Regions from separate parts of the Allobosea sp. BIWAKO-01 genome, predicted to be linked through region 4. Evidence: predicted binding sites of a transcription regulator. Region 4 holds the regulator's gene; each other region holds the start of a gene.
The links. The regulator LexA, encoded in region 4, represses DNA repair genes until DNA is damaged. The targets are predictions, from matches to a motif close to TGTTCNNNNTGTGTTCNG.
Positions count from the first base shown of each region.

Region 1: a site for LexA is predicted at 1,081-1,098, ahead of recA (recombinase RecA). Genes of this name have one in related genera too.
Region 2: a site for LexA is predicted at 1,683-1,700, ahead of BIWAKO_RS26100 (ATP-dependent helicase). Genes of this name have one in related genera too.
Region 3: a site for LexA is predicted at 2,200-2,217, ahead of BIWAKO_RS18135 (ATP-dependent helicase). Genes of this name have one in related genera too.

Region 1 is NZ_BCQA01000001.1:4,049,078-4,056,296, reverse strand. It holds gene cckA (cell cycle histidine kinase CckA) at 1-518, shown strand, start outside; gene BIWAKO_RS18875 (hypothetical protein) at 576-1,055, shown strand; gene recA (recombinase RecA) at 1,222-2,268, shown strand; gene alaS (alanine--tRNA ligase) at 2,448-5,090, shown strand; gene BIWAKO_RS18860 (hypothetical protein) at 5,118-5,762, shown strand; gene BIWAKO_RS18855 (NADP-dependent isocitrate dehydrogenase) at 6,073-7,219, opposite strand, start outside.
Region 2 is NZ_BCQA01000001.1:5,594,910-5,602,128, forward strand. It holds gene BIWAKO_RS26100 (ATP-dependent helicase) at 1-1,665, opposite strand, end outside; gene BIWAKO_RS26105 (DNA topoisomerase IB) at 1,782-2,795, opposite strand; gene BIWAKO_RS26110 (hypothetical protein) at 2,826-3,050, opposite strand; gene BIWAKO_RS26115 (fumarylacetoacetate hydrolase family protein) at 3,230-3,946, opposite strand; gene BIWAKO_RS26120 (ABC transporter substrate-binding protein) at 4,118-5,131, shown strand; gene BIWAKO_RS26125 (ABC transporter ATP-binding protein) at 5,128-5,928, shown strand; gene BIWAKO_RS26130 (ABC transporter permease) at 5,925-6,797, shown strand; gene BIWAKO_RS26135 (GntR family transcriptional regulator) at 6,821-7,219, shown strand, end outside.
Region 3 is NZ_BCQA01000001.1:3,896,058-3,903,276, reverse strand. It holds gene msrB (peptide-methionine (R)-S-oxide reductase MsrB) at 1-400, shown strand, start outside; gene BIWAKO_RS18140 (acyl-CoA dehydrogenase family protein) at 459-2,114, opposite strand; gene BIWAKO_RS18135 (ATP-dependent helicase) at 2,233-4,608, shown strand; gene BIWAKO_RS18130 (GNAT family N-acetyltransferase) at 4,731-5,177, shown strand; gene BIWAKO_RS18125 (50S ribosomal protein L11 methyltransferase) at 5,209-6,156, shown strand; gene BIWAKO_RS37120 (hypothetical protein) at 6,198-6,326, opposite strand; gene BIWAKO_RS18120 (hypothetical protein) at 6,380-6,610, opposite strand; gene BIWAKO_RS18115 (aminopeptidase P family protein) at 6,915-7,219, shown strand, end outside.
Region 4 is NZ_BCQA01000001.1:5,033,662-5,040,880, forward strand. It holds gene gltA (citrate synthase) at 1-127, opposite strand, end outside; gene gltX (glutamate--tRNA ligase) at 397-1,815, opposite strand; gene BIWAKO_RS23615 (ComEC/Rec2 family competence protein) at 1,974-3,680, shown strand; gene BIWAKO_RS23620 (hypothetical protein) at 3,805-4,224, shown strand; gene lexA (transcriptional repressor LexA) at 4,218-4,922, opposite strand; gene BIWAKO_RS23630 (molybdopterin molybdotransferase MoeA) at 5,004-6,215, opposite strand; gene moaC (cyclic pyranopterin monophosphate synthase MoaC) at 6,212-6,700, opposite strand; gene trpC (indole-3-glycerol phosphate synthase TrpC) at 6,697-7,219, opposite strand, start outside.

The DNA of each region.
Region 1 (7,219 bases), 980 kb from region 4:
AGCAGACCGGTGGCTTCGTCTTCGTCGATTCGACCCTCGGCAAGGGCACGACCTTCCGCATCTTCCTGCCACGTCACGTGCCGACGGAAGAGGAGATCGCCGCCGACAACGCCGCCAAGGAAGCACCCAAGAAGGTCGCAGCCGATCATACCGGCGCCGGCGTCATCCTGCTGGTCGAAGACGAGGACGCGGTGCGCGCGCTCAATGCCCGCATGCTGATCTCGCGCGGCTATACCGTGCACGAAGCGGCCTCGGGCGTGGAGGCCCTCGATATCTTCCTCGAGCATGACGGCAAGATCGATCTCGTCGTCTCCGACGTGGTCATGCCCGAGATGGACGGCCCTACCCTGCTTGGCGAGCTGCGTCAGCGCAACCCGGCCACCAAGGTCGTCTTCGTCTCCGGCTACGCAGAAGAGGCCTTCCGCAAGAACCTGCCGGAAGGCGAGCAATTCCACTTCCTGCCCAAGCCCTTCACGATGAAGCAGCTGGTCGAGACAGTGAAGGCCGCTATGAGCTGAGCCGCAAGGCTGCGCGGGCAGCCAGGCGCGGCGTCCACGAACCAAGCGGGCAGCGCGGTGTCAGACGGGAACTCACGCAGATATCTGATCCTGCTTCTCGTCCAGACCCTGTGTGCGATCATCGTGCTCGCCAATGTGCGGGGCATTTTCCTCCTGCTGATCCACAATATCGGAACGGTTATGACTGCCCCTCTCGGCAGCGCGTTGCAGACCGCGCTCGCGGTCCTGATCGGCCAAGCCTGCTACTGGTGGCGCCTGCGCCATGTGACCATCCCCGCCACCTATGGCGGCCTGGTGATCGGCCACTTCGTCTCCTTCGCAGCCAGGATCGGCTTCATCTTCGGCGGCGCTCTGTTCTCGCTCTACTATCTGCGGCACGTCCCGGAGCTCGATCTTGGCTATCTCGATCTGAGCTGGCGCGGGGCGCTCCTCATCGCCGTCATCTTCGCGCTCTACTGCTACACGCTGGAGCTCGAGCGGCTCGGCAACGCGATGCAGATCCGGGCCATGCAGGCGAAAGGCGACAGCCGGGTTTGAACAGCCCTGCGGAGAGGCGACGAATGAGAACAAAAAAAGAACTTGAAGACAGGAACAAACCGTGACCATATTTGCTCACGGCGCACATTGAGAAGTGATCGCGCCCCTGCCATAAGGAGCGCACGTTGTGAATCAGGCAAATCTCCGGCTCGTGGAAGGCTCTTCGATGGACAAGGCCAAGGCGCTCGATGCGGCGCTCTCGCAGATCGAACGGGCTTTCGGCAAGGGCTCGATCATGCGCCTGGGCAAGAACCAGCAGGCGATCGAGATCGAGACCATCTCGACCGGTTCGCTCGGGCTCGATATCGCGCTCGGCGTCGGCGGGCTCCCCAGGGGCCGCGTCATCGAGATCTACGGACCAGAATCCTCCGGCAAGACCACGCTTGCGCTCCACACCATTGCTGAAGCTCAGAAGAAGGGCGGCGTCTGCGCCTTCGTCGATGCCGAGCACGCGCTCGACCCGGTCTATGCCCGCAAGCTGGGCGTCAATCTCGATGATCTTCTGATCTCGCAGCCCGATACCGGCGAGCAGGCGCTTGAGATCACCGACACCCTGGTTCGCTCCGGCGCCATCGACGTGCTGGTGGTCGACTCCGTTGCGGCCCTCACGCCCCGCGCCGAGATCGAAGGCGAGATGGGCGATGTTCAGCCCGGCCTCCAGGCACGCCTGATGAGCCAGGCCTTGCGCAAGCTCACGGCGTCGATCTCGCGCTCGAACTGCATGGTCATCTTCATCAACCAGATCCGCATGAAGATTGGCGTGATGTATGGCTCGCCCGAAACCACGACCGGCGGCAACGCCCTGAAATTCTATGCCTCCGTGCGCCTCGACATTCGCCGCGTCTCGACGCTGAAGGAGCGCGACGAGGCCACCGGCAACCAGGTCCGGGTCAAGGTCGTCAAGAACAAGGTGGCGCCGCCCTTCAAGCAGGTCGAGTTCGACATCATGTTCGGCGAGGGCATCTCGAAGGTCGGCGAGCTGATCGACCTCGGCGTCAAGGCCGGCATGGTCGAGAAGGCCGGCGCCTGGTTCTCCTTCGACAGCCAGCGCCTCGGCCAGGGTCGCGAGAACGCAAAATCCTTCCTCAAGGCCAATCCTGACGTCGCAGCGCGCATCGAAGCCACGATCCGGCAGAATTCCGGCCTCGTCGCCGATCGCATCCTCGATGAGGCGACACCGACCGACGATGATCTCGACGAGGGCCAGGCCTGAGCCCCATTCCGCGCCAGCGGCAGAGTATTTTCGCCGGGCGGCCCTTCGGGGCCGCCCGTTTCTTTTATGCGCCAAGGCCTTGTCACGGGATTTCTGGACAGGCGCAAAGCCGCTGACTAGAACCGATCCCAACCAGCAGGCCCGCCCGGCCACCATCCTGAAGCAGAGTTTGAATTGCGATGAGCGGCGTCAACGAAATCAGGTCCACCTTCCTCGATTACTTCAAGGCGAACGGCCATGAGGTGGTGCCATCGAGCCCGCTCGTGCCACGCAACGACCCGACGCTGATGTTCGCCAATTCGGGCATGGTGCAGTTCAAGAACGTCTTCACCGGACAGGAAAAGCGCTCCTACCAGCGCGCCACGTCAGCGCAGAAATGCGTGCGTGCCGGCGGCAAGCACAATGACCTCGACAATGTCGGCTACACCGCGCGCCACCACACCTTCTTCGAGATGCTGGGGAATTTCTCCTTCGGCGACTACTTCAAGGAGCAGGCGATCACCCACGCCTGGACGCTGGTCACGCGCGAATTCGGCCTGCCGAAGGAAAAGCTGACCGTCACGGTCTATTCCGAGGATGACGAGGCGCACGCGCTCTGGAAGAAGATCGCCGGACTTTCGGATTCGAAAATCATCCGGATTCCGACCTCGGACAATTTCTGGCGAATGGGCGACACCGGCCCCTGCGGCCCCTGCTCCGAGATCTTCTACGACCATGGCGACCATATCCCGGGCGGCCCTCCCGGCTCGCCCGATGAGGACGGCGATCGCTTCATCGAGATCTGGAATCTCGTGTTCATGCAGTATGAGGAGGCTGCCGGCGGCATCCGCACCAATCTGCCGCGTCCCTCGATCGATACCGGCATGGGGCTGGAGCGCGTAGCCGCGGTGCTCCAGGGCACGCATGACAATTACGAGATCGACCTGTTTGCGACCCTGATCCGCGCCATCGCGGACATGACATCGGTCTCGTCCGACGGACCGATGAAGGCGAGCCACCGTGTCATCGCCGACCACCTGCGCTGCTCTGCCTTCCTGATCGCCGACGGTGTTCTGCCCTCGAACGAAGGCCGCGGCTACGTCCTGCGCCGCATCATGCGTCGCGGCATGCGCCATGCCCAGCTGCTCGGTGCCAAGGAGCCGTTGCTTCACCGGCTCGTGCCGGTCCTGACCCGCGAAATGGGCCAGGCCTATCCCGAACTGCTGCGTGCCGAGGCCCTGATCACCGAGACGCTGAAGCTCGAGGAGACCCGTTTCCGCACCACGCTGGCGCGCGGCCTCTCGATCCTCGACGACGCCGCCAAGGATCTCGGCGCCGGCCAGAAGCTGAAGGGCGACGTCGCCTTCACGCTTTATGACACCTATGGCTTCCCGCTCGACCTGACCCAGGATGCGCTCCGCGCCCGCGATATCGGCGTCGATCTCGACGGGTTCGACGCGGCGATGCAGCAGCAGAAGGCGAAGGCGCGCGCCGCTTGGTCCGGCACCGGCGAGGCTGCGACGGAAAAGCTCTGGTTCCCGCTGCGTGACCGCGTCGGCGCCACCGAATTCCTCGGCTACGATACCGAGACGGCCGAGGGCGTCGTCACCGGGCTGATCCGCGACAATGCGGAGGTCGAGAGCCTGAAGGCCGGCGAGACCGGATTCGTCGTGCTCAACCAGACCCCATTCTATGGCGAGTCCGGCGGCCAGGTCGGTGATACCGGCGCGATCACCGGGGCGGGCTTCGCCGCACAGGTTTCGGATGTGCAGAAGAAGCTCGGCGATATCTTCGCCCACGCGGTCAAGGTCACTTCGGGCGAAATCAAGCTCGGCGCACCGGCTGAGCTTACAGTCGATCATGCGCGCCGAGCCACGATTCGCGCCAACCACTCCGCAACCCACCTGCTGCATGAGGCGCTCCGGCTCGTCCTTGGCGATCATGTCGCCCAGAAGGGCTCGCTGGTCTCGCCCGAGCGGCTGCGCTTCGACTTCTCGCACCCCAAGCCGATCTCCGAGGCCGAGCTCGCTCAGGTCGAGGATATCGCCAACGCAGCGGTGCTGCGGAACGAGCCGGTGGCGACCCATCTGATGAGCGTCGACGAAGCCATCGCTTCGGGTGCCCGCGCCTTGTTCGGTGAAAAATACGGCGATGAGGTCCGTGTCGTCTCGATGGGGACGACCGAGGCCGGCAAGGCCTTCTCGGTCGAGCTCTGCGGCGGCACCCATGTTTCGCGCACCGGCGATATCGGCATCGTCAGCATCGCCGGCGAAAGCGCGGTGGCAGCTGGCGTGCGCCGTCTCGAGGCGGTGACCGGCACGGAAGCCCGGCGTCAGCTCAACACCGATGCCAGGCGTCTGCGCGACCTCGCCAGCCTGCTCAAGGTTCCGGCGGCCGAAGCCGAGGCACGCCTCGCCGCCCTGGTCGAGGAGCGCCGCAAGCTCGACCGCGAACTCACCGAGGCGCGCAAGAAGCTCGCCATGGGTGGCGGCGGCAGCGCCGAAGATCCGATCCTCGAAATCTCCGGCGCCAAGCTCCTGGCCCGCGCCGTCACCGGCGTCGAGATGAAGGATCTGAAGAGCCTCGCCGACGAAGCCAAGTCCCGCGTCGGCTCGGGCGTCGTCGCCATTGTCGGCGTCGCGGAAGACGGCAAGGCCGGGGTCGTCGTCGGTGTGACCGAGGATCTGACCTCGCGCTTCGACGCGGTGGCGCTGGTGCGCGCCGCGTCCGAGCAGCTCGGCGGCAAGGGGGGTGGCGGGCGCCGCGACATGGCGCAGGCCGGTGGTCCGGACGGCTCCAAGGCGCAGGCTGCGCTCGACGCCGTCGCAGCCGCGATGAACTGACCGGGTTCGGACGACGGAGAAGACGGGGTGCAGTATCGTCTCGCCGCCACCATTGCTCTTGCCCTGGTGGCAGCGAGCACCTCGGGCTTTGCCCAGCAGGTGCGCCCCCGCCCTGCCGCACCGGCCCAGCCCGTCCAGCCAACCCTGTCGGCCTCGCGTAGCGCGATGGCCGGCTCCATGTTGACGGTGTTCGCCAGCAAGGCGCCGGCACAATCACAGCTCGCCATCGCGCGCCCCGGCGATCCTGCTGAATCGGCCATCGTCTCGGTCATCCTCGGCGCCGTGTCCGCAACCGCGATCACGGCGCCCGGCGAGCCCGGCAGCTATGAACTCCGCCTCGTTCGCCAGGATTCCGGCAAGCCCGAAATCCTGGCCAGGCAGCCCCTGGCAACCACGCCCCCTTCGGCGACCTTGTCGGCGCCCGACCGGGCCAAGGCCAGGACAAGCATCCCGGTTCGCGGAATCGGACCCAATGGTGAGCGTGATCGCGTCGTCATCACGGCGCCCGACGCAGCCGTGGACGCGGCAGGCCCGTCCTTCTTTCCGGCTGAGAATGTCGAAGCGCTGCTGGAAGCACCGGACAAGCCGGGCAGCTATGAACTTCGCTATGTCATGAACGCACCGCTGAGCGGCCAGCGTATCCTCGCTCGCCGCCGCCTCACGATCGAGTAGCGATCATCCCGGGCACATGCCCAGGTATCGCGATCGAAGTTCTCGATAGCGCGGAGCTCTCCGAACGAGACGGCTCCACAGTGAGTTTGCCGGTCATCCCGCAGAGCCCGTCCAACCGAGCCGCCAGGATTCCCTCGTCAAGCACGGATGCCGGCAGCAGCATGTGCAGATCACCCCGCTGACGTCACGCCAGCGGTTGTCCCACGCAGGCACGACACGCTGGGTCGTCGCATACACCTGGATCCCGACAGCAAAAAGCGCCCGGATAGGGATCCGGGCGCTTCAAGTCATTCAATCAGGATCGCTGGGCTCAGGCGGACATCGCCTTGCGCATGTTCTCGCTGACCTTCTCGAGGAAACCAGTGGTCGAGAGGAACTTCTGGTCGGGACCGACCAGCAGCGCCAGATCCTTGGTCATGTCGCCGGCCTCGACAGTGTCGACCGTGACCTTCTCGAGCAGCGTCGCGAACTTGGCGAGCTCGGCATTGTTGTCGAGCTTGGCGCGGTGGCTGAGGCCACGCGTCCAGGCAAAGATCGAGGCGATCGAGTTGGTCGAGGTCTCCCGACCCTTCTGATGCTCGCGATAATGGCGCGTCACCGTGCCGTGGGCGGCTTCCGCCTCGACGGTCTTGCCATCCGGCGTCATCAGCACCGAGGTCATCAGGCCGAGCGAACCAAAACCCTGAGCCACGGTGTCGGACTGCACGTCGCCATCGTAGTTCTTGCAGGCCCAGACATAGCCGCCCGACCACTTCATCGCCGAGGCGACCATGTCGTCGATCAGACGGTGCTCATAGGTGATGCCGAGCTTATCGAATTCGGCCTTGAACTCGGCCTGGTAGATCTCCTCGAAGATATCCTTGAAGCGGCCGTCATAGGTCTTGAGGATGGTGTTCTTGGTCGAGAGATAGACCGGGTACTTGCGGATCAGGCCGTAGTTCAGCGAAGCGCGGGCGAAATCCCTGATCGACTCGTCGAGATTGTACATCGCCATGGCGACGCCGGCCTCGGGAGCCTTGAAGACCTCCTTCTCGATCACGGCGCCATCTTCGCCGACGAACTTGATCGAGAGCGTGCCCTTGCCGGGGAACTTGAAATCGGTGGCGCGGTACTGGTCGCCATAGGCGTGGCGGCCGATGACGATCGGCTGCGTCCAGCCCGGCACGAGGCGCGGCACGTTCTTGCAGATGATCGGCTCGCGGAAGATCACGCCGCCGAGAATGTTGCGGATCGTGCCGTTCGGCGACTTCCACATCTGCTTGAGGTTGAACTCCTTCACCCGGCCTTCGTCCGGGGTGATGGTGGCGCACTTCACCGCGACGCCATGCTTCTTGGTGGCGTTGGCGGCATCGATCGTGACCTGGTCGTTGGTCGCGTCGCGGTTCTCGACGGACAGGTCGTAATAATCCAGCTCGAGGTCGAGATAGGGGAAGATCAGCGTGTCCTTGATCTTCTGC
Region 2 (7,219 bases), 560 kb from region 4:
ACCCGCTTCATCACTGGTCGCGTCGGGCGGGTTGAGGGTGAGCTCGGTGAGGAAGCGCTCGCGGGACGGATAGCCCGACGCGATCTGCTCCAGCTGAACCAGATCGGCGCGACGCGTGGTGAAATCCTCGTGAATGCGCTCCAGGTGAGGGTCGTACCAGAGACGGGCCCGTTCGAGGTCCGCCGGCCAGCCTATCCCTGAGCGCAGCGCCCGAAATGTCGCGACGAAATCCGGCCACGCGTCGCCCGTGCGCGCCGGCGCAGACAGCCCCGCGAGGCCCGCTGCGAAATCATCTGCCGTGCCGGCCTGATCGAGCACGCGTTGCGCCGATGTCGGCCCGACGCCCGGAAGCAGCTGCAGCAAGCGGAATCCGGCGACCCTGTCGCGCGGATTCTCGACGAAGCGCAGCATCGCCAGCATGTCCTTGACATGGGCGGCATCGAGGAATTTCAGGCCGCCGAACTTCTTGTAAGGGATATTGCGCCGTGTCAGCTCGACCTCGAGCGGGCCGCTATGATGCGAGGCGCGAAACAGCACCGCCTGCTGCTTGAGCGCGTGCCCCGCCTCCCTGTTCTCCAGCACGCGCGTCGCGACGAAACGCGCCTGGTCTGCTTCGTCGCGAACATTGACGAGCTGGGGTTTGGCGGCCGACTGGCGATCGGTCCAGAGGTTCTTGGTGAAGCGCTCGCGGGCGAGTTCGATCACCCCATTCGCGGCCGCCAGAATGGGCTGGTTCGAACGATAGTTCTGATCGAGGGTGACCACCTCGGCCGGGGGGCTGAAGGTCTGGGGGAAATCGAGGATATTGCGGATCTCGGCGGCGCGGAACGAGTAGATCGATTGCGCGTCATCGCCGACGACGGTCAGCCCCTGGCCGTCGGGCTTGAGCGCAAGCAGGATCGAGGCCTGCAGCTTGTTGGTATCCTGATACTCGTCGACGAAGACATGGTCGAAACGTCCGCCCATCTCGGCGGCGAGGCTGGGCTCGCTTGCGGCCTGGGCCCAGCACAGCAGAAGATCATCGTAATCTAGGACGTTCTGGGCCTGCTTGGCCTCGACATAGGCTGAAAAGAGCTGCTTCAGCTCGCCTGCCCATGATGCACACCAGGGAAAGGAAGCCCCCAGCACGGCTTCAATCGGTTCTTCGGCATTGACGCAGCGCGAATAGATCGCCAGGCAGGTGCCCTTCTTGGGAAAGCGCCCTTCCGTTTTCGAGTAGCCAAGCTCGTGACGAGCGAGGTTCATCAGGTCGGCGCTGTCCTCGCGGTCATGGATCGTGAAATGCGGATCGAGCCCAAGCTCGGGCGCGTAATCCCGGAGCAGCCTTGCTCCCACGCTGTGAAAGGTTCCAGCCCAGGTCAGCGCGTCGGTCATGACGGCGGCCCCCTCGCCCAGCACATCGCGGGCGATGCGCTCAACCCGCCTCGCCATCTCGGCTGCGGCGCGTCGGGAAAAGGTCAGCATCATCATGCGGCGCGGATCCGCGCCGTTCAGGATCAGATGCGCGACACGGTGCGCGAGCGTGTTGGTCTTGCCGGATCCCGCCCCCGCGATCACCAGCAGGGGGCCCGGCTGCGTGCCGACGCCGTGCTCAACCGCGCGGCGTTGCGCGGGGTTGAGCTTGTCGAGATAGCTTGGTGGCGCCAGCGAATCGAGAGCGAACATGTCTCATATTCGATCATTTTTCGCGTTTTGTTCGCAACGCAAAAGATCGGGAATGGGGCAGCCGTCCCCCGATGGCAGGACCGGCTTCGACCTGATCATGCGGCGGCGCTGCAACCTCACCCAGCCAGCGAGGCGAGCGCCCGCTCGATCCGGGAGCAGCCGCCCCTGGCGCGCGCCTTCTCGAAGGAGGCCGCAAGCGAGCCGTTGGCATAGGACTTCACCACGATCGCGTGGACATAGCTCTTGCGCACGACCGCAGGCGTGTTCGCCAGTTGCTCCGAGACGGCGCGCATGATCGCGGCAAGCTGCCGTTTCTCGCTGCCGTCGCGGATCATGATCTGGCTGGAAAGCAGCAGCTCCGCCGCAGCCGCGTTGCCCGCCAGCATCCGCAGATCCTTGGCGCTGATGGCGAGCCCTGAGACCTCGCGGAGATAGGCGTTGATGTCGGCGGCATGGACCGGCATCACCTTGCCGTCCTCGTCCCGGTATTGCAGCAATCGCCGGCCGGGCAATTGCGCGATCCGGGCAAGTGCTCGGGCGAGCGGGCCATCCTGCCGCGAGCACGCGATCTGCTTTCCACTCTTGCCACGAAACAACAGGTCGATCCGCGAGGCCGTCAACGCGACATGGCGCTTGAGGAGTGTCGAGGCCCCATGGCTGCCATTGCTCCTCGCATAGGCCTCGCCGCCAACGCGCAGATGACAGCGGTCGATGATGGCGACCGCGCAGGCCAGCGCTTTCCGGCGACAGAGCAAACGCGTCTTCAGATCATCGGCGACCGCCTTGCGCAACCGGGGCAGCGCCTCGATCAGCAGCCGCAGTCGCTTCAGTTTACGGCGTTCGCGGACCCGCTCCCATTCGGGGTGATAGAGATATTGCAGCCGCCCGGCCGCATCCCGCCCGATCGCCTGGAGATGGGCGCGCGGATCGGCCGCGATGCGGACCTCGCGATAGGCCGGAGGAACCGCAAGGGAGCCGATCCGTTCGAGCAATCCTGAATCCCTGATCGGCACGTCGGACGCGTCGAGATAGGAAAAGCCCTTGCCGCGTCCGACCCTGCGGATCGTCAGATCCCCGGGATTGACGATTCGCAGCCGCCCCGAGGCTCCAGATGGCTTGCCCGCGGCCATGACCCTACTGGCTGCCCAGCGTTTCCCGCGTCATGCCGCTTCCCGACGGTTGTGATAACGTCGCACGAGGTCATCGGCGTGGGCCAGATCAGCCTGCGTGAAGGCCGGCACCGGATCCGTGAGGATCGCGGCGAGGATTTCCGCGTCTCGCTGGCCATTCGCGATCACAAAGGCCAACGCATCCCGCGTCTCGCGTTCGGCATGAAGCTGGGCCACGAGGGCCGCAATCAATCTATCCTTGGCCGATAGCTGCATGGCGAAACCTCCCGAGGAAGCTTCGCATGAAACCCCGCCAGGCGAGCGCTTGTTCCGTTCAGGGCCGATCGGTCGGCGAGATGCGCCCGAACCTATCCATCCATGGGCGCCGGGCCAGGAGCCAGGCAGGAGGGCGATCCAGCCGGAGAAACCGGCAATCGAGGATCGCCCCCTCTGTGTCAGGCGGCTATGGGCGACGCGCCGATCGTGACGGTGAGCGCGCCGAGGCTCTCGATGCTCCCGACGAGAACATGGCCGGGAAGCACTGCGCCAACGCCATGCGGCGTGCCCGTCATGATCACATCGCCGGGCTCGAGCGAGTAATATTTCGAGAGTGTCGCAATGATCTCGGGCGTGCGCCAGATCATCAGGGACAGATCGGAATCCTGGCGCGCGACACCATCGACCTCGAGGCGGATCTTGCCCGTCGACGGGTGGCCCACCTGTTCGACCGGATAGATCGGGCCGCAGGGCGCCGAGTGATCGAATGATTTCTTGAGCTCCCACGGGATCCGCGGGCCGTCAGGCGTGTCGAGCAGCTTGCGGCGGGTCATGTCGAGGCAAATGCCGTAGCCGAAGACATGCTCGAGCGCTTCGTCCTGCGGGATGTTGTAGCCGCCGGACTTCATCGCCACCATGAGCTCGAGCTCGAAGTGAAAATCGTCCGTCATCGGCGGATAGGGAACGATGCCGCCGCTCTGCACGACCGCATCGGCCGGTTTCTGAAAGATCAGCGGGAAATCGCGGGTCTCGTCGCCGCCCATCTCCCTGACATGGGCGACATAGTTTCGACCGACACAATAGATCCGCCGGATCGGGAACCGCTCTGTTGAGCCCTCGATGGGCAGCGACTGGAGGGCCGGCGCCGGAACGGCGAAGTCTGCGAGTGTCGTCATCTGGGAAGCCATGCGCTGGGTCACGATCGGGACAGCATATGGGCCGTGGCGCACCTGTCCAGATAAATCTGCATATTTTATCTTACATGATAATAATCTGAATTTATTTGACACCCATGACCGATAATGCATCGTTCGTTCATCCGTATCAGAAAAACCCAGGGGAACGGGATGAAACGTAGGCAGTTCATGGCAGCGGCGGCGGGCCTGCCGCTTGCGCTTGCAGCGTCGCGTGTCCATGCGCAGGCGCAGGACGAACTCACGATCGTCTATCCGAGCCCGGGCGGGCTGGGCTATTTCGCCCTCTATGCCGCGATCGGCGAAGGTTACTTCGCCGAGGAGAAGCTCAAGATCCAGCCGCGCAGCGTCAATGGTTCGGCCCAGGCCATCCAGGCGCTGCTTGCGGGCCAGGCGCAGCTCGCCCATCCCGGCCCGGGGCCGCTGATGGCGGCGCGCGAGAGGGGCCAGGATCTGGTCTACATCTACAATTACTTCACCCGCAGCCAGTTCAACCTCGTCGTGCCGGAGGCTTCGGCGTTCCAGAAGCCCACCGACCTGAAGGGCAAGGTCATCGGCGTCGGCACGGCAGATGGGGCGGAGGTCGCATTCGTGCGCTCCATCTTCGACGCCGAGGGCATGAAGGAAGGCCAGGACTACAAGTTCATCACCGTTGGCGAGGGCGGCATGGCGGTTGCCGGCTTCATGCAGAAGGCGATCGACGCCTATGCCTCCGACACCGCCGGCGCTGCCACGCTGACGCTGCGCGGCGTCAAGCTGCGCTCGCTGACGCCTCCTCCGTTCCAGTCCTTCTTCGGCAACGGCTATGTGGTGACGCGCAAATATCTCGACGAGAACCGCAGCATGCTGGAGCGCTTCGGCCGCGCGCTGGTCAGGGGCACCAAATTCGGGATCGACCCCGCCAACCGGGCCGCGACCCTGAAACACGCGCGCATGGGCAATCCGCAGCAGCTGGAAAACATGCCGTTCGCCGAGGCTTTGCTCGACGTCTATTACAAGCTGACCAGCCCGATCGATCCCGCCAAGGGCTTTGGCTACAACCACCCCGCGGCCTGGGAGATGTGGCAACAGACCCTCGTTGCCTCGGGAGATCTCAAGAAGCCGCTGGCCGACCTGACCAGGGCCTATTCCAACGATCTCGTCACGGCCTGGAACGCTCCGCGATGACGATGGCGGCGACTGTATCGGCCGAGGCGCGACCTCGGCCGGTCTACGAACTCGCGCAGGTTTCGAAATCCTATGGCGAGCGCGTGGTGGCGCTGGAGAACGTCGATCTGGTTCTCCGGGAGGGTGAGTTTCATTCGGTCATCGGCTCGAGCGGCTGCGGGAAGTCGACGCTGCTCAAGATCATGGCCGGCCTGACACCGCCTTCGAAGGGCCGGGTGATGCTTGCGGGGACACCGGTACTGGGAGCGCGTGCCGATATCGGGATGATGTTCCAGCAGGCGACGCTGTTTCCGTGGCGGACGACGCTCCAGAACATCCTGCTGCCGATCGAAGTCCGCGAAGGGCGCGCTGCGGCCGAAACGGCCGCTGCACGTGCTCGCGTCCTGCTTGAGCTGGTCGGACTGAAAGGGTTCGAGGACACCTACCCGTCCCAGCTCTCGGGCGGCATGGCGCAGCGCGCCGCGATCTGCCGGATGCTGATCTCGGAGCCGAATGTGCTGCTGCTCGACGAGCCGTTCAGCGCGCTCGACGAGATCACCCGTGATTTCATGAACATGGAGCTGCAGCGCATCTGCCGCGAGCGCAACGCCTCGGCCTTCCTGGTGACCCACTCCATCGCCGAGGCCGTCATCCTCTCCGACATCGTGCACGTGATGTCGTCGCGCCCCGGGCGGGTCGTGCGCAGCATCCCGATCGCGCTGCCGCGACCGAGGACGCTCGACATGACGACGCTGCCGCTCTTCGGCGAGTATGTCGGCCTGATCCGCGGGCTTCTCGACAAGGGAGCATTCCTGTGAGCGACGTCGCGGAGAAGCCGTTGGCCACCGCCCTGCCCGCCGACACGGTCTGGATCGAAAAGGTCTCGTGGATTTCCAAGGCCCCGCGCTGGGCCTCGATGCTTGGGCTGCTCGTGCTCTTTCTCGGGCTCTGGCAGGGCATCACCTCCGCCGAGATCGTCTCGCCGCTGATCCTGCCCACCCCCGGCGATACGCTGCGCGATATCGGCTTCGTCGGGCGCAACCTGATGGCGGGAGACTATATGCTGCCTGCCTTCTGGGTCACGGCAAGCGAGGTCCTCGTCGGCTTCATCGTAGCGCTGGCGATCGGTGTCACGCTCGGCGTCGTGGTCGGAGAAACGAGTTTCGGCGAGCGCGCGGTGATGCCTTACATCGTCGCGGTCGACACCATGCCCAAGCTCGCCTTCGCTCCGCTCTTCGTCGCCTGGCTCGGCTTCGGCATCATGTCGAAGGTCGCGCTGGCGGCCTTCATCTCGGTGTTTCCGATCATCGTCGGCACCGCGGCCGGGCTGCATGCGGCCGACGAGAATGCGCGCATGCTGTTCAAGAGCATCGGCGCCTCGCGCCTGCAGACGCTGGTCAAGCTGAAGATCCCGACCGGCCTGCCGCAGTTCTTCACCGGCCTGAAGATCGCGGCGATCAGCGTGGTCTCGGGCGCGATCGCCGGCGAATTCCTCGGCGGCGGTCAGGGTTTCGGCGAGCTGATCCGGGTTGCCGCATCGCAGCTCGACACCCCGCGCGTCTTCTCGCTGATCATCTATCTCAGCCTGCTCGGGCTTTTCATGTTCGGCGTCGTGTCCTGGATGCAGTACAGGTTCGTCTTCTGGCAGCGTTCGAGTAACACCATCTCTTCCAGGGCACCCCGGTGAGCGGCAGCAGGACAGAAACGACCATGGCGAAGACTGCCGAGAAGACCACGCTGTCGACGACGGTCTACCAGAAGCTGCGCAGCGACATCATCCAGGGTGAGTTCAGGCCGGGTGAGAAATTGCGCATCGAGGGCATCGCCTCGACCTATGGCGTCGGCAGCAACGCCGTTCGCGAAGCTCTGTCGCGGCTGTCATCCGAGCGGCTGGTCGAGCGCCACGAGCAGCGCGGCTTCTCGGTGCCGACGATCGCCCTCGACGATTGGCGCGTCCTGGTCCGCACGCGCTGCTGGCTTGAAACCAGGGCGCTGGAGGAAGCGATCAGCCATCGCGACGAGCGCTGGGAGGAAGGCATCGTGCTCGCCCTCCACCGGCTGTCGCGCTATCGCTCGGATTTTCCGGCGGAGCGCGCCGCCTGGGAGGAC
Region 3 (7,219 bases), 1.1 Mb from region 4:
CGGTGAGTTCGAATTCCAGCTGACCGACGAGGAGTGGCGCCGCCGCCTGACGCCGGAGCAGTACCACGTGCTGCGCGGGCATGGCACCGAGCGCGCCGGCTCATGCGCCTTGAATTTCGAGAAGCGCGCCGGGCGCTTCACCTGCGCCGGTTGCGGCAACCCGTTGTTCCAGTCCGGCAAGAAATTCGAGAGCGGCACGGGTTGGCCGAGCTTCGACCAGCCACTGGAGGGCGCGGTCGGGATCAGCGAGGACAATAGCTACATGATGCGGCGCACCGAGGTGCATTGCGCCCGCTGCGGCGGCCATCTCGGCCATGTCTTCCCTGACGGCCCGCCACCGACCGGACTGCGCTACTGCATCAACGGCGTCGCGATGGATTTCGCTCCGGCCGAGGCCTGAGCCAGTTGGCCGGCCGCGCTCCCGCTTCGGGAGGACGGCCGCTCTAAACTCGCGAGTGTTATTCCACGGCCGGGGCTGCCCGATGCGCCAGCGCGGCAGCGTCCACGGACGCCGGCAGATCGCCGAAATGGCCCGACCAGCGTCCCTCGAGCCGCGTCGCAATGAAGGCGTCGGCGACCATGTGGGGTGCGTGGCGCAGCAGCAGCGAGGCCTGCAGCGCCAGCGCCAGCCGCTCGACCAGCCGCCGCGCCTGTCCTTCGCTTCGCACCAGAATGGGTATCTCCGACTCCAGCGCGCTCAAATGCGCATCGAAGCGATTATCGGCGCCGGCCGCGCTTCGCATCTCCTCGATCAGCGCCACGAGAGAGCCCGGCTCTCGCTCCAGCGAGCGCAGCACATCGAGACAGATGACGTTGCCCGAGCCCTCCCAGACGCTGTTGAGCGGCGCCTCCCGATAGAGCCGGGCCATGGGGTTTTCCTCGATGAAGCCGTTGCCGCCATGGCATTCCAGGGCCTCGACCACCACCGCCGGCGCGCGCTTCGAGACCCAGTATTTCGCAATCGGCGCGCCGACCCGCGCCAGCAACCGCTCGCTCTCGCTCGCTTCCTGACGGTCGAGCGCCGCAAACAGCCGAAAGGCGAGCCAGGCTGCGGCCTCGGCCTCGATCGCAAGATCGGCCAGCACGTTCTGCATGATCGGCTGATCGATCAGCCCTCTCTGGAAGGCGCGCCGATGGGCCGCGTGATGCGCCGCCAGTGAAACGGCGAGCCGCATCTGCCCGGCCGACGCCGCCGCGATGTCCAGCCGGGAGCCTTGGTTCATGGCCAGGCCGGTGCGCAGGCCCCGGCCTGGCTCTCCGATCATCTGGCCGATTGCACCGCGGAATTCGACCTCGGACGAGGCATTCGAGCGATTGCCACATTTGTCCTTGAGCCGCTGGATCGCCACGCCGTTGCGCGAGCCATCGGGCAGCCAGCCCGGCACGACGAAGCAGGAAATGCCCTCGGCAGTTCGGGCCAAGGTCAGGAACAGGTCGGAATGCGGCACCGAGAAGAACCACTTGTGCCCGGTCAGGGACCATGTCCCGTCGCCATTGTCCTCGGCCACGGTCTGGGTCTGGCGCAGGTCCGAGCCTCCCTGCTTCTCGGTCATGGCCGTGCCGACGGTCGCCCCCGTCTTGGTCGAGGCTGCCGTCTGGCGGCGGTCATAGCGGTTGGAGCTGACCAGGGCGCCCCACTTGCTCCAGAGGTCGGGTTCCTGCCTCAGAACCGGGATCGCGGCATAGGTCATGCTGATCGGGCAGCAGATACCGCTTTCTCCCTGACTCCAGAGATAGGAGAGCGCAGCACGCGCCACCTGTGCGCCCGGGCCCGGCCAGTTCGATGCGAGCGAATGGGTTTCCTGCCCGATCGCGAGCCCCATCAGTTCGTGCCAGGCCGGATGGAACTCGATCTGGTCGATCCGGTTGCCGAACCGGTCATGCGTCCTGAGTTCGGGCGTGAACCTGTTCGCCAGTCGCGCCAGGTCCTGCACCTGCGCCGAACCGACAATGCGTCCTGCTGCATGCAGGCGCTCCGAGGCCCAGCCTGCATCGAAGGCGGTGGCCGCCGCCTGCAACACGGGATCAGCCGCGAAGGCGTCGTAATCGCACAGTATGGGAACCTGGTTCGTCACCTCATGGGTGGAATGGCGGGAGGCGATATCCACATTCATCGGGGCGCGTCCTGACGATCGGGCGAGCATTCAACGCCCAACAGCCTTATCCAGCAATCTGCGGCGCAACAGCCTATATTGCCCCTGGAACGAATCACGATCAAAGCGACCTGAAGCCTTGTCCGATCACACCACGTCCGCCCCTCTGCCCCGCCCCGGCGGCCTCGCCGCCCGCGCCGCCGCACAGCCGGCCGCCGGCTATCTGGCAGGCCTCAACCCGGAGCAGCGGCAAGCGGTCGAGGCCACTGACGGCCCGGTTCTGGTTCTGGCAGGCGCCGGCACCGGCAAGACGCGTGTGCTGACCACCCGTATCGCCCATCTGATCGCCACGAACCGCGCCTACCCGTCCCAGATCCTCTCGGTGACCTTCACCAATAAGGCAGCGCGCGAGATGAAGGAGCGCATCGCAAGCCTCGTTGGCCCCGTGGCCGAAGGCATGCCCTGGCTCGGCACCTTCCACTCGATCTCGGCCAAGATCCTGCGCCGCCATGCCGAGCTCCTCGATCTGCGCTCGGACTTCACCATTCTCGATACCGACGACCAGATCCGCCTGATGAAGCAAGTCATCACGGCGGCCGGGATCGACGAGAAGCGCTGGCCCGGCCGCATGCTGGCGGGCTTCATCGACAGCTGGAAGAACCGCGGGCTTGCCCCCAAGGACGTGCCGCCGGGTGAAGCCGGCGTCTTCGCCGGAGGCAAGGGCGGCGCCCTTTACGCCGCTTATCAGGAGCGGCTGAAGACGCTTAACGCAGTCGATTTCGGCGATCTGCTGCTGCACTGCCTGACGCTGTTCCGGGAGCATGCCGATGTGCTCGCGACCTATCATGAGCGCTTCCGCTACATCCTGGTCGACGAATATCAGGACACCAACACTGCCCAGTATCTCTGGCTGCGCCTGCTGGCGCAGGGCCGGCGCAACATCGCCTGCGTCGGCGACGACGACCAGTCGATCTATGGCTGGCGCGGCGCCGAGGTCGACAACATCCTGCGCTTCGAGCACGATTTTCCCGGCGCGGTCGTGGTCAGACTGGAACGGAACTATCGCTCGACCGGGCACATCCTCGCCACCGCCTCGAAGCTGATTGCCCGCAACGAAGGCCGGCTCGGCAAGACGCTGCGCACCGAGGATGAGGCCGGGGAGAAGGTCACCATTACCGGCGCCTGGGACAGCCAGGAGGAAGCCCGCCTGATCAGCGACGAGATCGAGGCGATGCAGAGCAAGGGCGAGAACCTTGCCGAGGTTGCCATCCTCGTCCGCATCTCCGCCCAGATGCGCGAGATCGAAGAGCGCTTCGTCCATGTCGGCGTGCCCTATCGCGTCATCGGCGGCCCGCGCTTCTATGAGCGGGCCGAAATCCGCGACGCCATGGCCTATCTGCGCTGCGTGGTGAGCCAGACTGACGACCTCGCCTTCGAGCGCATCGTCAATGTGCCGAAGCGCGGGCTCGGCGACGCAACGGTCCAGCTTCTGCACAACCACGCCCGGGCAACCGGCCTGTCGCTGCTGCAATCGGCCCGTGCCGTGGTCGAGACCGAGGAACTGAAGCCGAAGGCCCGCACCGCGCTGCGCGAACTGGTCGAGGCCTTTGCCCGCTGGTCGACCAAGGCCGAACACATGAAGCAGGGCGAGCTTGCCGAGCAGGTGCTGGAGGAATCCGGCTATACCGAGATGTGGCAGAAGGATCGCTCGGCCGACGCCGCCGGCCGCCTCGAGAACCTCAAGGAACTGGTGCGCTCTCTGGACGAGTTCCCCGACCTGCCGGCCTTCCTCGAGCACGTCTCGCTGGTGATGGATGCCGATGGCGGCGAGGCCGGGGCGCGCGTCAGCATCATGACGCTGCATGCAGCCAAGGGGCTCGAATTCGATACCGTCTTCCTGCCCGGCTGGGAGGAAGGCCTGTTCCCGAATCAGCGCGCGCTCGACGAAAGCGGCCGCGCCGGGTTGGAAGAAGAGCGCCGCCTTGCCCATGTCGGTCTGACCCGGGCCCGCAAGCGCCTGAAGCTCCTCTTCGCCTCGAACCGCCGAATTCACGGCCTCTGGCAGTCGAGCCTGCCGAGCCGCTTCATCGACGAGTTGCCGGAAGAGCATGTCGAGGTCGTGCAGGCGCCGTCGACCTACAGCCAGGGCGGCTACGGAGCCTCGCGCTTCGACCGGATGGAAAGCTTCGGCTCCTCCTACCAGACACCTGGCTGGCAGCGCGCTCAGGAGAATCGTGCGCGGAACGGTGGCGGCTCAGGCTTCTCGGACACCAGCGGCCGTGGGTTCGGCCAGGGTGGCTCGGGCTCGGGCCGGCAGCGCGGCCCGCTGCTGATCGAGGGCGAGTTGACCGCGAAATCAACCGGCAGCTCCGCTTTCGATGCCGGCGCCCGTGTCTTCCATATCAAATTCGGCCCGGGCTCCGTCGCGAGCGTCGACGGTAACAAGCTGACCGTCGATTTCGACAAGGCCGGCCGGAAGATGGTGCTGGACTCGTTCGTGCAGAAGGCGGGCTGAGCAAGCGCAGCCGTCATGTCCGGCGCGCCGATGCAGAGCATCGCCGAAGCGGTTATGCAGGCCCGGATTGCCCCGGTCCGGTTCCGCAGGAATGCCGGCTCCAAGCCAGCAGGATCAGCACGATGCCCGACGTCGCGGTCAATCTGACCGACACCGCCAATCCCGATCTCCACTCGGTGATCTCGCAGGGGCTGCGGGACTACAATGTCGAGATGGGCGGCGTCAGCGACCACACGCCACTGACGATCACCATCAAGGACGGCAGGAGTGATGAACTGATTGGCGGGCTGCTCGGTCGCACCTCGCTCGGCCTGCTGTTCATCGACCTGTTCTATGTGCCCAAGACCCAGCGCGGGTCGGGCCTCGGCACGCGCATTCTGCAGATGGCAGAGGCCGAGGGTTTTCGCCGAGGCTGCCGCAAGGCGGTGCTCTACACGCTCAGCTTCCAGGCGCCGGAGTTCTACAAGCGCTTCGGCTGGAGCGTCTTCGGTGAGATCGCGCTCGAACCGCCCGGAGCGACCCGCTATTTCATGACCAAGGACCTCGCCGCCCCTGCCGACGGCGCATGACATCCGCCCCCTGCCCTGCTATCCCGCCCGCATGCGTGAAGGTCTTCTCCCAGCCACGGTCGCGACCGTGCTCGAACTCTCAACCAGCGGCGACAAGGCGCGCGCGCTGACGGAACTGCTCGGCGAGATATTCGATCCGACTGAGACGGCCATTTCCTCCTTCGAGATCGAGGACGGCGTCACCACGCTCTCGCTGAGTGCGCCGTGGAAGGTCGAGATTTATTTCGCGACCCATCCCGATGAAGATGCGGTGCGTGACATGCTGCGCCCGATCGTCGGCGACAGCATCGATTCAACCCCCTTCACTACTGTCAACCAGAAGGATTGGGTCGCCACCAGCCTCGACGGGCTCAAGCCCGTGCGGGCCGGGCGCGTGCTCGTCCATGGCGCGCACGACCGCGGTACGGTGCGGGTGAATGATATTGCGATCGAGATCGAGGCGGCGCTTGCCTTTGGCACCGGCCACCACGGAACCACGGCCGGCTGCCTGCTGGCGCTTGATGCCGAACTCAAGAAGCGCCGCCCGCTGCGCGGCCTGGATGTCGGCACCGGCACCGGGATTCTGGGGCTGGCGCTGGCGATGCAAACGAAGCGCCGCGTCGTTGCCGGCGATATCGATGCCGTCGCAGTCGAGGTCGCAGCGCTCAATGCCCGCGTCAACCACGCGCCAGGGGCGCTCGATCTCTATGTCGCGCCCGGGCTGCTCCACGCCAAGGCAAACCGGCCGGGCCATTTCGATCTGGTCTTCGCCAATATTCTGGCCGGCCCGCTGAAGCGTCTCGCCCCCTCGCTCGCGCGCGTGCTGGCAAGGGACGGAACCCTGATCCTCTCCGGGCTTCTGGCGATGGATGTCGCCGGGATCGTCTCGACCTACCGGCATCAGGGCCTGTTCCTGGCGCGCCAGTCCCTGCGCGAGGGTTGGGCCACCCTGGTCATGAAAAAGGGCGGCGCGGCCCCAAGACCGCGCCGCCCCTACTAGGCCAGCCACCCAAGAAGGGTGTTGTCGCTTCGAGCTCAGGCTCAGAAGGCGATGTGGCCGTACTTCTGTTCCGCCTCGGCCTGCAGGGCGCGAGCGTCATGCCAGACGGCGGCGGTGAACTTGGCCGTATCGACGACCCATTCGAAAGCGTGCTTGATGATGGCGATCATGGTCTTGGTCCTTTTCTGAGCGCGGGCGGCCTCTTCGGGCGCGGCGCTAAAGATCAGCGGTTGAACGGAAGCGCGGCGTCGTTCTTCAGCGCCGTTTGCGGAAAGCCGCCGAGCACGATCTCCGCCTCGTTGACGAGGTAGGAGCGCGCACGCAGTTCGCGGATGGCGGAGCGGCGACGGCTTTCGATCAACGCGACGTAGAGGCGCTGCCAGAAGCTCAGCCCCGCCGTGTTCACGGCTTTGGCGGCGGGCAGGGTGTCGGTCGCATTCAGTACATAGGTCACAGGTCCATCTCCTCATTCCAAACGAAGGACAGTCCCGGTCGCTTCCTCGTTCTCTTATGCAACCAAAGTGGTACTTCTTCGCACTTGCGAGAAGATGATTTCGCAGATGCGAGATATGCATCAAACGCATGCACGCCACTAAATTCCATTAACGATTGACGCTCATCGCATAGCGAAGAGGCAGAACGCCCAAAACAGCGGCCATGAGGGCCTACGGACAAAGCAGGGCAGGATACCGCTTTTGCGCTGGCCTTCCGCCAGTTCTGACGCGACGATGGCGGTTATCGCCATGCTTGGACCCGTCATGACCGAATCGCCCGCGCACCGCCTGCCGACCTGCCGCTTCCAGTCCTTTTCCGAACCGAGCAATCCGGCCGAGGTCGCGCCCCGCGTCGCGGCCCTGCGCAAGGCGCTCGCTGCTCAAGGCCTGGACGGCTTCATCGTGCCCCGCGCCGACGAGCATCAGGGCGAATATGTTCCCGCCCATATGGCACGGCTCGCCTGGCTCACCGGCTTCACCGGCTCGGCCGGCAATGCCGTCGTGCTGGCCGACAAGGCCGTCCTGATCGTCGACGGCCGTTACACCATCCAATCGGCCGAGCAGACCGA
Region 4 (7,219 bases):
AGGTGAACATCCCGGTTTGCGCGTAGAGCTTGCTGATGTCGATGACGGATGGGCCGATCGATCCGGTCTTGACCGTCAGGTCGACGGTCTTGCCGTCCACACTCAGCTGGCTGTTGGTTCCGCTCATCGATACCGATCCTTTCAGGCTCGCTGCTGATCAATCTTCGTTCCATCCGAGCCGGCACGAATGGGTGCCGGAACGGCAATCATCATCCGAGTGGCTCTGCGTAACGGCCATGTGACGGGATTGCAGGCAAAGGAAGGTACATCCGACTGATATTAAAGCAATATTCATACCGGGGCGCCGCTTCGGACACCCCCGGTATATGCGGCGTCACTAGCCCATTTGCCCCTGGGGTTCAACCAATCACAAAGGCGGGGCTGCCCCGCCTTTGATCACGTTTGATCGCTGAGGCGAGCCAGCGTTTCCTCACGGCCGAGCACCGCCATCACATCGAACAGGCCGGGCGACTGGCTCCGTCCGGTGAGTGCGGCCCGCAGCGGCTGCGCTACCTGTCCGAGCTTGAGGGCCTGCTCTTCGGCGAAGGCCCGGACCGCGGCCTCGAGTGGAGCTGGTGTCCAGTCATTCACCGCGGCAAGCTTCTCTGCCAGGCTAGGCATGCGCTGGCGCGCGCCCTCGTCCAGCAGTGTCGCCGCCTTCTGGTCGAGTGCGAGCGGACGCTTGGCAAAAAGATAGGACGCGCTGTCGAGCAGCTCGATCAGCGTCTTGGCACGCTCCTTCAGTCCCGGCATCGCAGCAAGAAGCTTGGCTTCGAGAACCGGATCGAGTTCGGGGCCAAGGCCATGCGCAGGGCCGATTTCCGGCAGGATGCTCTTCAGTGCATCAAGCAGGTCACGATCATCGGACTGGCGCATATAGAGTCCGTTCAGGCTCTCCAGCTTGGCGTAGTCGAAGCGTGCAGGGGAACGGCCGATGGAGGAAAGATTGAACAGCGAGACCATCTCTTCGGTCGAGAAGATCTCCTGGTCGCCATGGCTCCAGCCGAGCCGGAGGAGGTAGTTGCGCAGGGCCACCGGCAGATAGCCCATGGAGCGATAGGCATCGACGCCGAGCGCGCCATGGCGCTTGGAGAGCTTCGCGCCGTCCGCCCCATGGATCAGCGGGATATGCGACATGCTCGGCACGCGCCAGCCCATAGCCTGGTAGATCTGGGTCTGGCGGGCGGCGTTGGTGAGATGGTCGTCGCCACGGATGACATGAGTCACGGCCATGTCATGGTCGTCCACGACGACAGCGAGCATATAGGTCGGGTTGCCGTCGGAACGCAGCAGCACGAGGTCGTCTAGATTCTCGTTCTGCCAGACGACGCGGCCCTGCACTTCGTCCTCGACCACTGTCTCGCCGGTCTGCGGCGCGCGCAGGCGGATGACCGGCTTCACGCCGGCCGGAGCGGTCGCTGGATCGCGATCGCGCCAGCGTCCGTCATAGCGCATGGGACGGCCCTCAGCGCGCGCCTTCTCGCGCATCTCCTCGAGTTCCTGCGGCGTCGCATAGCAATAATAGGCCTTGCCGGCGGCGAGCATCTGCTCGGCGACCTCGCGATGCCGGGCCGCACGGGCGAACTGGTAGACGGTCTCGCCGTCCCAATCGAGGCCAAGCCAGGACAGGCCGTCGAGAATCGCCGCGATGGCCGGCTCTGTCGAGCGTTCACGGTCGGTGTCCTCGATGCGCAGCAGCATCTTGCCGCCATGGCGACGGGCATAGAGCCAGTTGAACAGCGCGGTACGCGCGCCGCCGATATGCAGGAATCCGGTTGGAGACGGCGCGAAGCGCGTAACGACCGCATCACTCATGAAAGGCAGGCTCCGGCAGGACGGGAAATGAGGCCGACAGAGCGGCAGAGGAACAAGACGTCGATGGGACATGACAACCGACGCCGCCCCTGTAACATGCTGATGGGGCCGACGTTAAGCGCAAGATCGCATCCGGTTGGCCGCCCGAGGGACGGCCTATGCGCGAGTCGCCGCCAGACCCGAGCCGGCTGCGCGGCGCGCGTGTTCGCGCCGTACCGTTCCGCATTCCCGAGATGTGGTTTCAGGACGCTGCAATTCGGTTGTTTCTCGCCGAATGGCGCGCGCGTTTCCTGGGCGCCATCGCGATCGAGGCCGGGCGCAGAAGGCCCTTTCTCTGGCTGCCGGTGCTGATGGGAGCCGGCATCCTGCTTTATTTCGCGGCCGACCGCGAGCCATCCCTCTGGGTCCCACTCTCCGGCTTTGGCATCTCCGCTGCGATGGCAGCGCTGTCGCGCGCCCGACGCCCGGTCATGCTCGCTTGCGTCTGCCTTGCTGCCATCTTCGCCGGCTTTGGTGCCGCGGCCTGGCGCACGGCGACAATCGCAGGACCGATGCTCGATCGAACGCGCGTGGGACAACTCACCGGCTTTGTCGAATCGGTCGAGGCGCGTGACGCTGGCGCGCGCCTCGTGATCCTGGTGACCAGCATTGCCGGGGTGGAGCCTGAACGCCTGCCACGGCGGGTTCGGGTCAACGTCAAGGGCGGATCGGTTTCGCCGGGCGATCACATCGTCGCCCTCGCGCGCCTCCTGCCGCCGCCCGGTCCGGTGCGGCCAGGCGGCTACGATTTCGGGCGCGACGCCTTCTTCCGAGGGCTTGGGGCGGTCGGGACCATTCCCGGAAAGATCACGCTCGCCCCACCACCCTCGCAGCCACCGCTCGAGCTTCAGATTCGCGCGATGGTCGACCGGGCGCGCAATGCCCTGACGGAGCGTATCGCCGGGATCGGGGGAGGGCAGGCAGGCGCGATGGCGGCGTCGCTGGTTACCGGCAAGCGCGGCCTCATCACTGAGGCGACCAATATCGACCTGCGTGCAGCCGGCATCTATCACATCATCTCGATTTCGGGCCTTCACATGGTGCTGGCCTCCGCCACGATCTTCGGCCTGGTCCGTGGCCTGCTGGCGCTATCGCAAACGCTGGCATTGCGCTGGCCCGTAAAGAAGCTCGCTGCCCTGGCCGCGATGCTCGGCGCCACGGCCTATTGCATTTTCTCTGGAGCCGAAGTCGCGACGGTGCGCTCTCTGATCATGACCTTGGTCATGCTCGGTGCGATCCTCGTCGATCGCCCGGCGCTCAGCATGCGCAATCTGGAGCTCGCTGCGATGATCGTCCTGCTGCGCGAGCCTGACGCGCTGCTTGGCCCGAGTTTCCAGATGTCCTTTGGTGCTGTCGCGGCGCTGATCGCCTTTGCCGAGCGCTGGGAGGATCGCGGCCACTCCGAGGCGCCGGCGAACCTGCCTTGGCCGCTACGGCCAATCTGGGTCGCGGTGGTCGGCCTCACGGTCACGACCGTGTTGGCGACGGTCGCAACCGCACCTTTTGGTGCCTATCACTTCCAGACCTTCAACCCCTTCGGCCTGCTCGGCAATGCGCTCGCCTTGCCCTTCGTTTCCCTGATCGTCATGCCTGCGGCGGTCTTCGGCGTACTCGCCTATCCCTTCGGCCTGGATTGGCCGGCTTGGGCGCTTATGGGAGTCGCTTCGGACTATGTGCTGCAATCCGCGCGCTGGGTTGCGGGATTCGACCACTCCGCAGTGATCATTCCTGCGTTCGGGACGGCGGCGCTCGCATGCTTTGCCGCCGCGCTTCTCTGGATCACGCTCTGGACGACACCGCTACGCTTCCTGGCCGTCGCCCCCTGATCGCGGGACTGGTCGTGGCGGCGAAGCCCGACAGGCCCGACATCCTGATCGAACGCGATGGTTCCGGGATCCTGGTCCGCGGGGGCGATGGTCGCATGACCTGGCGGGGCAACCGAGCCGCTTCGTGCTGCAACAATGGCTGAACGCAGATGGCGATAATCGCCGGCCTGACGACAACAGCCTGCGGGACGGCGCGGCCTGCGACACGTTGGGTTGTGTCGTCCGCAGCAAGGAAGGACGAAGCGTTGCCTTTGCACGTGATCGCCTGGCCATCGTCGAGGACTGCCGGCGCGCCGATCTCGTCATTACGCCGATTCCGTGGAACGCTCCGTGCGCTGCACGACTGATCGACCGCAGGGCATTGTCGCGCGATGGCGCGACCGCACTTGTCGGCCACAAGGGCGGCTGGCGCGCACATCTATCAGAGCAGGATGGTGTCGATCGTCCCTGGAGCCGCAAGCGGGAGCGGCCTGCAAGCACCCCGCCAGGGCCTTCGCCGGCTTTGCCGCTGGTGGCTGTCGAAGAGCACGAGCCGCTTCAGTAGCGCCGCATCAGGTTGACCAGGCGGCCTTGAATCTTGACGCGGTCCGGTCCCAGCACCCTTGTCTCATAGGCAGGATTGGCAGCTTCGAGAGCGATCGAGGAGCCGCGCTTGCGCAGCCGCTTCAGCGTCGCTTCCTCGTCATCGATCAGGGCCACTACGATATCGCCGGTATTGGCCGTGTCCTGACGTTTGATCACCACGGTATCGCCGTCGAGAATGCCGGCTTCCACCATCGAGTCGCCGCGCACCTCGAGAGCAAAATGTTCGCCGGGGCCAAGCATGTCAGCAGGCAGGGCCACGCTATGGCTGCGGCTCTGGATGGCGGAAATCGGCGTACCGGCGGCAATCCGCCCCATGACCGGAATCGCGACTGTGGAGCGCACATCCTCGTCCGGGGGCGGTGCGATCGGCCGGACCTTGCCAAGGCCACCCTGGACGACGGAGGGGTTGAACCGCCCGCGCGTCGCCTGAGGGCCGCCAGCCCCCTCGGGCAGCTTGATGATCTCGAGCGCCCGGGCCCGATTAGGCAGGCGGCGAATGAAACCGCGCTCCTCCAGCGCCATGATCAGGCGATGAATACCGGACTTGGAGCGCAGATCGAGCGCGTCCTTCATCTCGTCGAAGGAGGGGGGGACCCCTGTCTCGCGCAGGCGTTCCTGGATGAAACGAAGCAGTTCGAACTGTTTGCGTGTCAGCATGGTCCCCGCCGGCGCTCTTTGCACGGAATCGAAACAAAGCACGAACACCATACAGGTTCGCGTTGTGTTCCGCAAGCGCCCTCAGCGCAGGCGGATGATCCGGCAGCCGTCGCCTTTGTTTGCCGGCGCAGCAAATGATTCGCGAATGAGCAGCGCATCGGCGCGGGCGAGAGTGGCCAGCATGGATGAATCCTGCTTGGCGAAGGGCGTTGCCAGCCATCCCTCCGGGGTGAGGATCAGTTCCGACCTCATATAGTCCTGCCGTTCATCATTTGCCGGCAAATCTCTGCCGACGATTGCGGGCTCACTCAGATCGCGCTCAGGTTCCGGCACGCCGAGGAGGGCCCTGAGCAGCGGAACGACGAAGAGATGCCCGCAGACGATGGACGAGACGGGGTTTCCGGGCAGGCCGAGCGCGACCATACGGCCGAGGCGGCCCATCATCATCGGCTTGCCCGGCCGCATGGCGATTTTCCAGAAGCCGAGCGCCATGCCTTGCCCAATCAACGCTGCCTGGACGAGATCGTGCTCACCTACCGAGGCCCCTCCCAGGGTGATCAGCACATCGGCATCGGCCTTCCGTGCCTGGCCGATCTTGTCGGCGAGGTCGGCATGATCATCGCGGGCGATCCCGAGATCGAGCGCTGTGCCCCCGGCCTGCTCGACCAGCGCGGCGAGCGCAAAACTGTTGGACGCGACGATCTGGTCGGGGCCAACCGGCTCGCCCGGCTGGACCAGCTCGTCGCCGGTCGCGAGGATTGCGACCAGTGGCCTGCGACGCACAGTGAGCGTGGGGTGGCCCATGGCTGCAGCGAGGCCGAGGCTCGCACTTTCGAGTCGGCTGCCGGCGAGAAGCAACACCTCGCCCTCGGAGAAGTCCAATCCTGCCTGACGAACGAACTTGCCGCGCTCGGCGCCCTCGCGCACGCGGATCGTCGTGCCGCCGACGCCGTCCGCGTTCTCCTGAATCAGGATCGTATCGGCGCCCTCCGGAATTGGAGCACCGGTGAAGATGCGAACAGCCTCATTGGAGCGGACCATCCCTGAGAAGGAGCGACCGGCAGCCGATTCGCCGATGACACGCAATTCATTTGCCGGCGCAGTATCTTCGGCGCGAACGGCGTATCCATCCATTGCTGAGTTGGCAAAGGGGGGGTGGGTCCGAAGCGCCTGCAGGTCGGCGGCGAGCACGCGCCCTACGCAATGTGCGAGTGGCAGAGTTTCTGCTGGTGTCGGTGCCGGAACGCTGTCGATAAGCGCTTTCAGGGCGACGGGGACGGGCGTGAGGCTCATCGCGCAGTTTCCGGGAGATCGAAGGTGCCGGATTTGCCACCTGACTTGTGGACGAGCCTGATGCCCTCGATCCGCATCGCCCGGTCGACTGCCTTGACCATGTCGTAGACTGTGAGGCAAGCGACGCCAACAGCGGTCAACGCCTCCATCTCGACGCCGGTCTGTCCCTTCATCTTGACCTCGGCGCTCACGCGCACCCCCGGCAATGCCTCGTCCAAGGTGAGGTTGACGCTGATCTTGCTGATCAGCAGCGGGTGGCAGAGCGGGATCAGTTCATGCGTGCGCTTGGCAGCCATGATTCCAGCCAGGCGCGCTGTGCCAAGCACGTCGCCCTTCTTGGCATCGCCATCGCGCACGATCGCCAGGGTTGCTGGCTGCATGACGACGTAGCCCTCGGCGACAGCGATGCGCGAGGTCTCCTCCTTGTCGCCGACATCGACCATATGGGCCTGGCCGCTGGCGTCGAGATGGCTGAGCTTGCTCATGCTGCGCTGCGCGCAGAACCGGTCAGGAGATCACGGGTCGCAGCGGCGACATCGTCCTGCCGCATCAGGCTCTCGCCGACGAGGAAGGTGTCGACGCCGACGCGTTGCAACCGAGCGACGTCGGCATGGCTGAAGATGCCGCTCTCGCCAACGATGATGCGGTCCGCGGGGACGCGCGGTGCGAGTCTCTCGGTGACGGCGAGGTCGACGGCAAAGCTGCGCAGGTCGCGATTGTTGATGCCGAGCAAGCGGCTGTCGAGCTCGAGGGCGCGATCGAGCTCGGCTTCGTTGTGAACCTCGACCAGCACGTCGATGCCGAGTGACTTTGCCGTCTCGTTCAGCGCGCGGGCTGTCCCGTCATCGACGCCAGCCATGATGATCAGGATACAGTCGGCGCCCCAGGCGCGAGCCTCGAAGACCTGATAGGGGTCATACAGGAAATCCTTGCGCAGGGCGGGCAGGCCGCTCGCCGCACGCGCCTGCTGCAGGAATTCCGGCTGTCCCTGGAAAGAGGGGGCA